DNA from 3 places in the [Micrococcus luteus] ATCC 49442 genome. Region 3 is predicted to be linked to each of the others. Evidence: riboswitches for the same ligand, from Rfam matches in the RefSeq annotation. Region 3 holds a riboswitch; each other region holds the start of a gene.
What was found. A riboswitch is a leader RNA that binds a small molecule or an ion and turns the genes downstream of it on or off. The one in region 3 is predicted to bind cyclic di-AMP.
Positions count from the first base shown of each region.

Region 1: it holds a riboswitch for cyclic di-AMP, as region 3 does, so the genes downstream of both, GUV69_RS02650 (C40 family peptidase) here and GUV69_RS10560 (C40 family peptidase) in region 3, are expected to answer to the same signal.
Region 2: it holds a riboswitch for cyclic di-AMP, as region 3 does, so the genes downstream of both, GUV69_RS11145 (aggregation-promoting factor C-terminal-like domain-containing protein) here and GUV69_RS10560 (C40 family peptidase) in region 3, are expected to answer to the same signal.

Region 1 is NZ_JAAAXP010000001.1:568,977-572,224, reverse strand. Features, by position in the region: gene GUV69_RS02660 (cupin domain-containing protein) at 1-54, shown strand, start outside; gene GUV69_RS02655 (coiled-coil domain-containing protein) at 88-1,344, opposite strand; cyclic di-AMP (ydaO/yuaA leader) riboswitch at 1,595-1,765, shown strand; gene GUV69_RS02650 (C40 family peptidase) at 1,769-2,623, shown strand; gene GUV69_RS02645 (dienelactone hydrolase family protein) at 2,690-3,248, opposite strand, start outside.
Region 2 is NZ_JAAAXP010000001.1:2,481,680-2,484,927, forward strand. Features, by position in the region: gene GUV69_RS11140 (sensor histidine kinase) at 1-1,202, shown strand, start outside; cyclic di-AMP (ydaO/yuaA leader) riboswitch at 1,305-1,453, shown strand; gene GUV69_RS11145 (aggregation-promoting factor C-terminal-like domain-containing protein) at 1,459-2,142, shown strand; gene GUV69_RS11150 (HAD-IA family hydrolase) at 2,305-2,985, opposite strand; gene GUV69_RS11155 (VOC family protein) at 3,032-3,248, opposite strand, start outside.
Region 3 is NZ_JAAAXP010000001.1:2,343,577-2,346,824, forward strand. Features, by position in the region: gene GUV69_RS10550 (HNH endonuclease) at 1-28, opposite strand, end outside; gene GUV69_RS10555 (NlpC/P60 family protein) at 265-1,035, opposite strand; gene GUV69_RS10560 (C40 family peptidase) at 1,189-1,875, opposite strand; cyclic di-AMP (ydaO/yuaA leader) riboswitch at 1,946-2,110, opposite strand; gene GUV69_RS10565 (M23 family metallopeptidase) at 2,257-3,084, opposite strand; cyclic di-AMP (ydaO/yuaA leader) riboswitch at 3,088-3,248, opposite strand, start outside.

The sequences.
Region 1 (3,248 bases), 1.8 Mb from region 3:
GTCGGCATCGAATTCCTCAGCGCTGCGGAGTTCGCCAAGCCGGCCGGCGGCTGAGCGCGGCCGGGATCGGTCGGCGGCGGGAGGCGGTCAGTACCAGTTCCTGATTATCGAGTGGTTCCACGCGGCGCAAGGTGAATTGTAGCGGTCAAGGATATAGGCGAGTCCCCAGTCCACCTGGGTCCGGTAGCTGGTGAGCCAGTCGCTTCCCGCGCTCGCATACTTACTGGCCGGCAGCGCCTGGGCGATGCCGTACGCACCTGAGTCCGGGTTGGTGGCCGTGGTCAGCCAGTTGGATTCCTTCGTCCAGAGCTGCGCCAGGCACTGGAACTGGTCCTGGCCCCACCCGTAGGCGGACAGCCTCCCGGCAGCGTAGCTCCTGGCGCCTGCGGGGTCGTTGACCCCGCCGCCCGGAACAGAGGGGACGACGACGGGCGGCGGCTTCGGCGTCGGACTTTCAGCAGGAGGTGCCGGGGCAGGCACTCCGGGAGCAGGATTCTGCGGGGCAGGGGCGGCCGGGGCTGGCTTCGCCGGGGTCTGGGCCGCTGCGGTCGCTGCCTGGCGGCGTGCCTGCTCTTCCGCCGCCGCACGCTTTGCCGCCTGCGACACTTCGAAGGCTGCCAGCGCGGCCTGACCCTGACGGAACTCACCCTCCACTGCAGCCGTTGTTCCCTTGAGCGAGGCGAGCTGGGCGGTGAGTTCGGTGCTGCGTTCCTGTTGCTCCGCGACCTGCTGCGACATCGCCTGCTGGGCCGACCGGGCTGCGGCCAGCTTCGTTTGCGCTTCCCCGGCCAGCCGTTCGCGTTCGGCTTTGGCCGCGCGCTCCTGGCCGGCGAGCGCCTCCGCCGCCTTCTCAGCCTCTGCTGATTTGTGGACCAGGGACGCCGTCCTGTCGCTGACGATCCGGACGATGTTCAGCCCGTGCATGCTGTTGGTCTGCACGGCGTCGAGCGCCACGAAGAACCCGATGTTTGTCCCGCCGGTCTTGTACGACTGTGCTGCGAGCGCACCAATTTCCTTCTTATGACGGGTTGCATCCTCCTGCGCACGGGCCACCTGCGCGGCCAGGGCATCCACCCTCGAACTGACCGCCTGAAGCTCAGCCCCGGTCACCGCATACTCGGCGGCGGCGGTGACGGCGGCATTTCCGAGGGCTTCGGACCGGGTCTGCAATCCGCCCAGCAGGTCGCCAATCCTGGCGACTTCCGCTGCGGTGCCGGCCTCGGTTTGCCTGGCTTTCTCCACGTCCTGCCATGAGGGGTATCCATCGGGCGGGGTGTCGGCTGCCGCGTATGCATGCGTGCCGCATAACGAACCGGCGACGGCCAGTACGAGGACTGCGGCCACTGCGGACGGCCGCCTGTTTTGTGGGATCGGACACATAGTTGGTGAGCTTACCGGGCATATATCGGTTTCGGGGCCTGACCTGCGATGCTATTACCACAACCAGGAAAAATTGCTGGCACCTTCAAGCGTGTTTTGGCCCTACATTCCGTTATCGGAATGTGACATTTGGGAAAACCAGCGGCTATGGTCGTTCGGTGCCCTGGTTCAAAGCCAGGACATTCCCGTCAGTATGCCGAGCCCTGCCGCTGACCCGGGATCCCAGCGCAATTGAACTGGCAGGGACGGGGGAACCACATTTTCACGGCTTCAGCTGAGGCCTTGGGGTTAAGTCGTTTGCGTCCCGTCCTGCACGGTGGCGCACGGCCGGGTGTCTCCGACCCGAACCCGACAGCTCACCCCGCAGGCATGGGAGAGGCAATCAACCATGTCCAAGAAGTACACTGCCGCACGCCATCGTGCCGCCACCACCCCTACTACGTCCCTTGCCCTGACGATCGGACGGCCGGCCCTTGTTGTCGCCGCCGCTTCAGGCCTGTTTTTCGGTTTCAGCGCTCCGGCACACGCCGGGGTCAGCGGACCGGACAACTCCGGCACGGGTAACGTTCAGGCACAGTCCAGCGCACCGGTAGCAGCCGTCGCTCCGGCCCCGGCCCCCGCAACGGCCAATGTCCACACCGTCGTCTCCGGCGACACGCTGGGCGAGATCTCTGCCGCCAACGGCGTAGCCCTCAACGATGTCCTGGCCGCCAATGGCCTGGCGCTGTCCTCGATCATTTACCCGGGCGACCAGATCCAGATCCCCGCCGCCGGTCAGGCAGCCCCGGCAGCCGCACCGGCACCGGCAGCCGCCCCGGCACCGGCAGCACCCGCAGCCCCGGCAGCCGCCCCGGCTGCTCCCGCCAACACCGGCATCCAGCTGGCGTCAACCTCCGCACCGGTTCAGGCTCCCGCCCCTGTCCAGGCCCCGACCGGCGCTGCCGGCTCGGCAATCCTGGCCGCGGCCTACGGCCAGCTCGGAGTACAGCAGGACTGCACCGCCATGGTGGAGAAGGCCCTTCGCTCGGTCGGTAAGAGCGTTGGAGACCTGGCCCCGGGCCAGTTCTACCAGTACGGCAGCGTTGTTGGCTCGCCTGCCCCGGGTGACCTTGTCATCACTGCCGGTCACGTTGGCGTCTTCGCCGGCAACGGCCAGGTTGTCAGCGGCGGCGTGGACGGTTTTAAGACCGAGGTCCACTCCATCAGCTGGCTCCAGGGCGCTTCCTTCGTCCGCGTAGCGTGACCCCAGGCCGTTGGACGGCGGCGGTCGGCACACAGCCGCCCGCCGCCGTCGGCCGCTGCTGCATCCTCAGACGTGCTGCCCAAACCAGGACAGCGTGTCATTCCACGCAGCGGTCGCCTGGGCCTCGTTATAGCGTTCCCCGGTGTCATTGTGGAAAGCGTGGTCCACGCCCGGGTAGACGATGAGCTGATGCGTCACAGTGGTGGCGGCCAAGGCATCGCGGAGGGCCGGCATCGCGCCGGTGATCCGCTGGTCCAGTTCGGCGTACACCCCGAATGCGGCAGCTTTGATGGCCGGCACCTTGTTCAGGTCCGGAGCCGGACCATAAAACGCTGCGGTGGCTTTCAGGCCTGGCAGCTCGGTAGCCGCCTGCCAGGTAATGCCGCCGCCGAAACAGTATCCGTTCATGGCAATGCGTCCGGACTCCACGAAGTCCTGGGCCTGGAGGTAATCAAAGGCTGCCGCGAAGTCGCCTACATGACGGGCCGCCCCTGCCTTGGTCAGCGCCCCCGAAACGGCGTCCGAATCGAGGCTGGCAGTTCCCCCTTCCCTGCTCAGGAGGTCCAGGGCCAGCGCGGTATACCCTGCCTTCGCGAACCGGCGCGCCACGTCCTGGATGTGCGGT
Region 2 (3,248 bases), 140 kb from region 3:
ACCTCGACTCGGACACCACCCGGTCTGCGCTCAGCTCTGAAGACAAGCAAACACTGCTGGCACTGACGCGGAACGGCAATCCCGTGGATCGCCCACTCTCCAACGGGGATTATCGGATTGTGGCCGTGGAAACCGGCTTCGGCGACGTTTTGGTCACGGGGCTTCCCCTGGCCGGCAAGGAAAGCACCCTCGCTTCACTGGTGTGGACCTTCGTCTTTGTCTCGCTGGGCGGGCTGGTGCTGATCGGGCTCGCCGGAACGGTGCTGATCCGCCGGACCATGCAGCCGCTGGAGCAGCTGTCCGAGGTGGCAACCAAGGTTGCGCGGCTCCCGCTGGACGCCGGCGAGGTGGCCCTCGCGGTGCGCGTCCCGCCGTCGAACGCCAATCCCGGAACCGAAGTGGGCAGCGTGGGCCACGCCCTGAACCTGATGCTGGACAACGTCGCCAGCGCCCTTGAGGCGCGGCAGCGGAGCGAGACGAAAGTGCGGCAGTTCGTTGCCGATGCCTCGCATGAACTGCGCACCCCGTTGACCGCTATCCGCGGGTACACGGAGCTGATGCGGATGACCGAAGACTTCACGCCGGACGGCCGGAAGTCCCTCGCACGCGTGCAGAGCCAGTCCGAACGCATGACCACCTTGGTGGAGGACCTGCTCCTGCTCGCCCGGCTTGACGAAGGGCAGCCCCTGAAACTCAGCGAGGTTGACCTGACCCAGCTCGTGATCGAGGCAGTCAGCGATGAAAAAGTTATCGCACCCGGCCACAACTGGCGCCTGGAACTCCCTGATGAGCCGCTGTCGGTCAATGGCGACGCGGCGCAGCTTCGTCAGGTACTGGTAAATCTGCTCTCCAACGCGCGCAAACACACGGCCCCGGGCACCACCGTGGTCACCAGTGTGGAAAAGTCCGCCGGCAGTGCAGTCATTACCGTGACGGACGACGGCGGCGGCATCCCACCGGAATTCGTGGACCACGTTTTTGCCAGGTTTGCCCGCGCAGACGCGGCCCGCAAAGGCACTGCGCCCGCGTCCGGCGTTGGGGCCGCCGAAGGCACCAGCGGCCTCGGCCTATCCATCGTCCAGTCAATCGCCGAGGCGCACGGCGGCACGGTTGACGTAGCATCGCGCCCTGGACGCACGGCGTTTGTTTTGCGCCTTCCCATGGGAGTTACGGCGCCGCAAGGCAACGCGCCGACGTCGTGATCTCCGTTACCAAAATGTGACTTAAGCTCCGCGCTCCTGTAGCGTCAATGGGGTGCGGTTCCCGTTCGGGCCGCATATCCGGATGTCGCCAAGCTCTGCCGCTTCCCGGATCCCGTATTCAGAGGCAGAGGCGGGGGACCCAGAGTCCCGGGCGTAAATGCCCTTGGGGTGAAGCCAGCACGTGATGTTTCCGTGTGGCCGGATGCCCTCATCCGAACCCGACAGCTAACTCCGCAGGTGTGAGAGGCGATCCATCATGTCTGAATCCAAGGTACAAACGCGCCCGGAGAACGGGTCCACCAAAAATCACCGCAAGATTCCCTCCCTGGCCCAGCGGGCAGCCGTCTTCACCGCGGCATGCGCTCTCCTCATCGGTGTGGGCGCAGCAGGCCAGGCAAACGAAGCCAGCCAGCTGGCAGCTGCCAGCGACACCCAGCAGTTGTCCACGGCCGACCTCGAGTCCAAGCTGAGCATGGAAAAAGCAGAGGTTCAGGCCAAGGCCGCCCCGTCCCCGGAGCCCGAAATCAGCGTTGCCCCGCAGGCCGCTGAACCGGCCCCGGCCCCCGAGCCCGCCCCTGCCCCGGCCCCGGAGCCCGCACCCGCCCCTGAGCCTGCCCCGGCTGTAGCCGTGGACGACCCCGCCGGAGCCCAGGCATATGCGGCTGGCCAGCTGGCCAGCTACGGCTGGGCGCCGGACCAGATGCAGTGCCTGCAGACCCTGTGGACCAAGGAATCTGACTGGACCACCACGGCCACCAACCCCAGCAGCGGTGCCTACGGCATCGTCCAGTCGCTCCCCGCCGAGAAAATGGCGAGCGCAGGTGCGGACTGGCTCACCAACTACCGCACCCAGATCAACTGGGGACTGAACTACATCCAGGAGCGCTACCAGTCACCGTGCGGTGCGCTGAACTTCCACCTGTCGAACAACTGGTACTAAGCCCGATTTTTCAGCATCCGTGATGCGCAGCAGGCCCTGAATCCCCCGGTTCAGGGCCTGCTGTCGTGAGCGGGAGCCCACGGCATCCGGCATTGCCGGACCCTGCGTGTCCGGTGACGGGGCAGCGCCGTTCCTGCGCACAAATGGAAGTGGATGCCGGCCCTAGAGCCGGAATGAAATGATCCTGCGGCCCGTGGCGTCCGCATCCACTGCTGCAGTGACTGAACTGTAGTCCTGGATATGCAGCACCCCTTCAGGCAGCGGGCCGGTATTGGGACCCACGGCCACGGTCCGCATGCCTGCGGCCACACCGGCGGCAATCCCTGCCGGCGCATCCTCAAACACCACGGCGTCCTCCGGCTCCACGCCCAGGAGTGAAGCGGCCCGCAGGTAGCCTTCAGGATGCGGCTTGCCCCGCGTCACCAGGTCCGCCGTGAGGGCTGTTGCCGGCATGGCCAGCCCGGCTGCTTCCATGCGGATATCCGCCAGAAGCCGGTCCGCCGAAGTGACCAGCGCGATCGCGTCAGCCGGAAGGCTCCGGAGCAGGCGGGCGACGCCCGGCAGCGCGACAATCCCCTCGGTCCGCACGCGTTCCATTGCGCCGAGTTCTTCCGTGAGGGCGGCCACGTCTGCACCCTCCGGCGCGAACCGCCGCACAGTGTCGATGGCCTGCACACCATGTGAAGTCCGGATGATCTCTGCGATGTCCAGGCTGTAGCGTGCGGCGAACTCACCCCACACCTGCTCGACGACCGCGGTGGAGTCCACCAGGGTGCCGTCCATGTCGAAGAGGACTGCACGGCAGGAAAGCATGACGGTGGAAGCGGGGGCTGGAATGCTCATCGCTCCATCTTGCCCCAAATGTTCCAGGCTTCCTGTCCCGGGTGTCCTAGGCTTCCCGTCCCGGGATGTACTGCACGGCCCACTTGTTGCCGTCCGGGTCCGCGAAGTACACAAAGTGACCCCAGGCCTGGACGTCCACGTCGCTCACCTCCACCCCGTTGTTCTTGAGGTAGTCATGGGCGGCGTGGATGTCACTGACCACCAGCTGCAGGCTCGGGGCTGTGCCCGGCGGGGCATCATTGAGGCCCTCGCCAATACAGATG
Region 3 (3,248 bases):
ATCCAGCATTCAGAACGAGAGTGCGCATGCACTTACCTCTTCGTGGCCGCACCCGTCAGGGGCACGAGGGCCGGCTGCCCCCGGCATATCCGGGCTATGGATCGACACCACAAGAGTAAACAAAAAATACCGGGATTAACTAATCCACCTCAGTCCGGGGCGACGTGTCAAATCTGCCCGGCGTCCAATCCGTGCCGGAAGGCCCGGCAGACAACAAAGGACCCCCGCCATCAGGCGGAGGTCCCTTGGAAGTTCAATCAGCTGCTAGGACACGCGGATGAAGACCGGGCCCGAACCAACGTTGGCGCTGAACACAACGGTCTGGTTGCCGTTGTAGCCGCCGTGAACAGCCTGGCCGTTGCCGGCGTAGACCGCGACGTGGGCCATGCCTGCTCCACCGTCTGCGTAATAGATGAGGTCGCCCGGCTGGGCTTCGGCTGCACTGACGGTGCGGCCGAGGCCGAGGTATCCTGCGGGCCAGTCGTGGAAGTTGATTCCGACGGCGGCGAGAGAGTTGGTGACCAGCATGGTGCAGTCCTGGTTTACGCCGAGCTGTGCGTAAGCAGCGGACAGGATGGCCTGGCCCTTGCCGCTGGCGGCAGCGGGAGCGGCGGGCGCGGCCGGGGCAGCCGGGGTGGACGACGCAACCTTGATTGCGGCAGCGGGCTGGGCGGCAGGTGCGGCAGGTGCCTCAACTGCCTCAACAACGGGCTCCGGCTCTTCAACGGGAGCCGGCGTGGTGGTCACAGCAGGCTTCTCGTAGGAGATGGCGATGGTGGAGGCAGCCGAAATGATGGCCGGCGCTGAAACCTCAACCTCAAGGTTGGAGGCCGAAGCGGCTTCCCGCTGAATGTTGGTGTCTGCGGCGTTGGCCGCAATCCCGCTGGTCAGGACCAGGCCGGAGGCAGCAGCGATAACCGCGGCCTGGCGGCCCATGCCACCGGCGTTGTCGCCGACAGCCTTGGCAATGACAGCAAGCGAGTTGGTCTTGGTGACCTCGGCGCGGTGCCGTGCAACAGTTGCACGAGTAGTCATTAAAATTTCTCTCTTTCGTGTTCCTCAGGGCCTTTTGGGCAGCCCGAGGGCTGTGGACGCGCCGGCATCTTGGGGGCACGCCGGCACGCCCCGAACGGGGATTTTTTAAGGGTTTCTAGCGAAGAAACGGGGAGTTGATCCGGATAACCGGATTTAGCCCATGGTGTAGAAGGAGGACGATCCTGTTGCCGCAACCGCGTGCAGCAACGTGCCCTGCGACGGGTTCAGCGCGCTGATCATCATGCCGTTGCCGACGTAGATACCAACGTGCGCTCCACCGTTCTGCATCACCAGGTCACCCGGGGCCGGGGTTGCGGTGGGCCGCATCGCGGTCCAGGCATTGACGCGGGGAATGCTGATGCCGGCCTGGGCGTAAACCCACTGGGTGAAGCCGGAGCAGTCCCAGCCATTGGGAGAGGTGCCCCCCCAGACGTAAGGGCTGCCGATACCGGTGTACGCAATTGCTGCCAGGCCCGAACCTGCGGCTGCAGAAACAGTGTCCGCAAGCTTGGTCTCGGCTGCACCGGCAGCGGCGGTTTCCGTTTCAGCTGCCGCTTCGGCTGCTGTTTCGGAAGCCGTGGACTGTGCACGGACCGGTTCGATCTTCGGCGCCGGCGTGGTCTCGACCACAATGCGCTCGAAGGAAACCGTGGCCGTGGGCGCGGCAGTGACGGCAAGCGCAGTCTGCGTTGAACCGGACTCGGTGGAGGCGGACACACCTGCAGTGGTGTCCGCGGCGTTGGCCGGAAGCCCCATGGTCAGGATCAGACCTGACGCAGCTGCGATGACAGCAGCCTGGCGACCTACGGTCCCGGCGTTTGCACTAACAGCCTTGGACACGGAGCCCAAGGGGTTGGTGCGAACCGTTTGCGCGCGGTGGCGCGCAGAATTATGGCGTGAAGACACGAAGGTAGCCTCTCCCAATGCCTGCGAGGTGAGCTGTCGGATTCGGATGGGAGTCACCCGGCCGCGCCGCTTCCTGGGAAGCTTTGCGACTTAACCCCAAGGCCTTCAGGATCGAAGACCAAAATTGGTTCCCCCGCCCCTGCCAGACGAATTCATGCGAACGGACCTTGAGCGGTGGCAGAGCTAGGCAATCCACTCAAGAACGTCAACTTCGGAAAAGTTGACGCGCTTTAGACGTTACAGCAGTTCAGAGCCAATGTCACATTCAGGTCACGGCAGGTCTCGGTGAATTGAGAGCTAGCGCTCATTTTGCGCTTAGAGCCAGCCTGTGGGGTCAACAACTTCGCCGTTGACCTGGACTTCAAAGTGGAGGTGGCAGCCCGTGGAGGCCCCCGTGGTGCCGCTGAGGGCCACGACATCGCCGCGGGTCACTGTCTGGCCTGTGCTGACCGTTGCGGACGACAGGTGGTTGTACGTGGTCTCCAGGCCGTTGCCATGGTCCACCACTACCCGGTTGCCGCCGCCGTACTGGTGCCAGCCGACGAACGTCACGGTGCCACTGGCAGCAGCCAGCACCGACGTACCGCACTGGGCCATGAAGTCCTGGCCGCGGTGGAAGTCCCCGGACCCGCCCGTGATGGGGCTGATCCGGAATCCGAACGGTGACGCCGTGGAAAGTTCTGCGAGCGGTGCGCCCAGGCTGCCCGCGGAGGCCGCAGGCGTAATGGAGCCGGCAGACTGCGCACTCAGCAACTGCTTGAGCTTGCCGTCGGGGTCACCCTCCGTCACAACTGAGGAGCGGCTGAAGTCGATCTGAGCCGCTGCTTCAGCGGAAATCTCGGGCTGCGGGGTTGCGGAAACCGCGGCGACGGACTGGCCGGGCTGCTGGTCGGCCATCACCGGACCCGTGACCGGAACCGTCACAGTGAGGGCCAGGCCAGTGGCCGCGAGGGCAATTCCGGCTTTCTGGCCAATACCGCTGGCGGCCGCAAAATCGGTCATCTGCCTGAACGCGCCACGCCGCTGACGCCGCGCTGCGCGCTGTACGTCGCGTGGCCTCTCCGCGGAAAATTCCTCGGCAGCCCGCGGCGCCGAAGCGGGGCCTGCCGCCCGGCGGCGGCCCCTGGAGTATTGCGTGGTCAAGAATGTTCCTCTCTGGATAGCCTGCGAAGTTAGCTGTCGGATTCGGGTCAGAGAGTTCAAAGACCCGGTCCGCCGTGGCAAGCATTTGGCGCAGGGGTATCCCGGGAGATTCTTTCGCTGGAAAGGCTTGCTGCTGACGGACTTCACCCCAAGGCAGCTTTTTG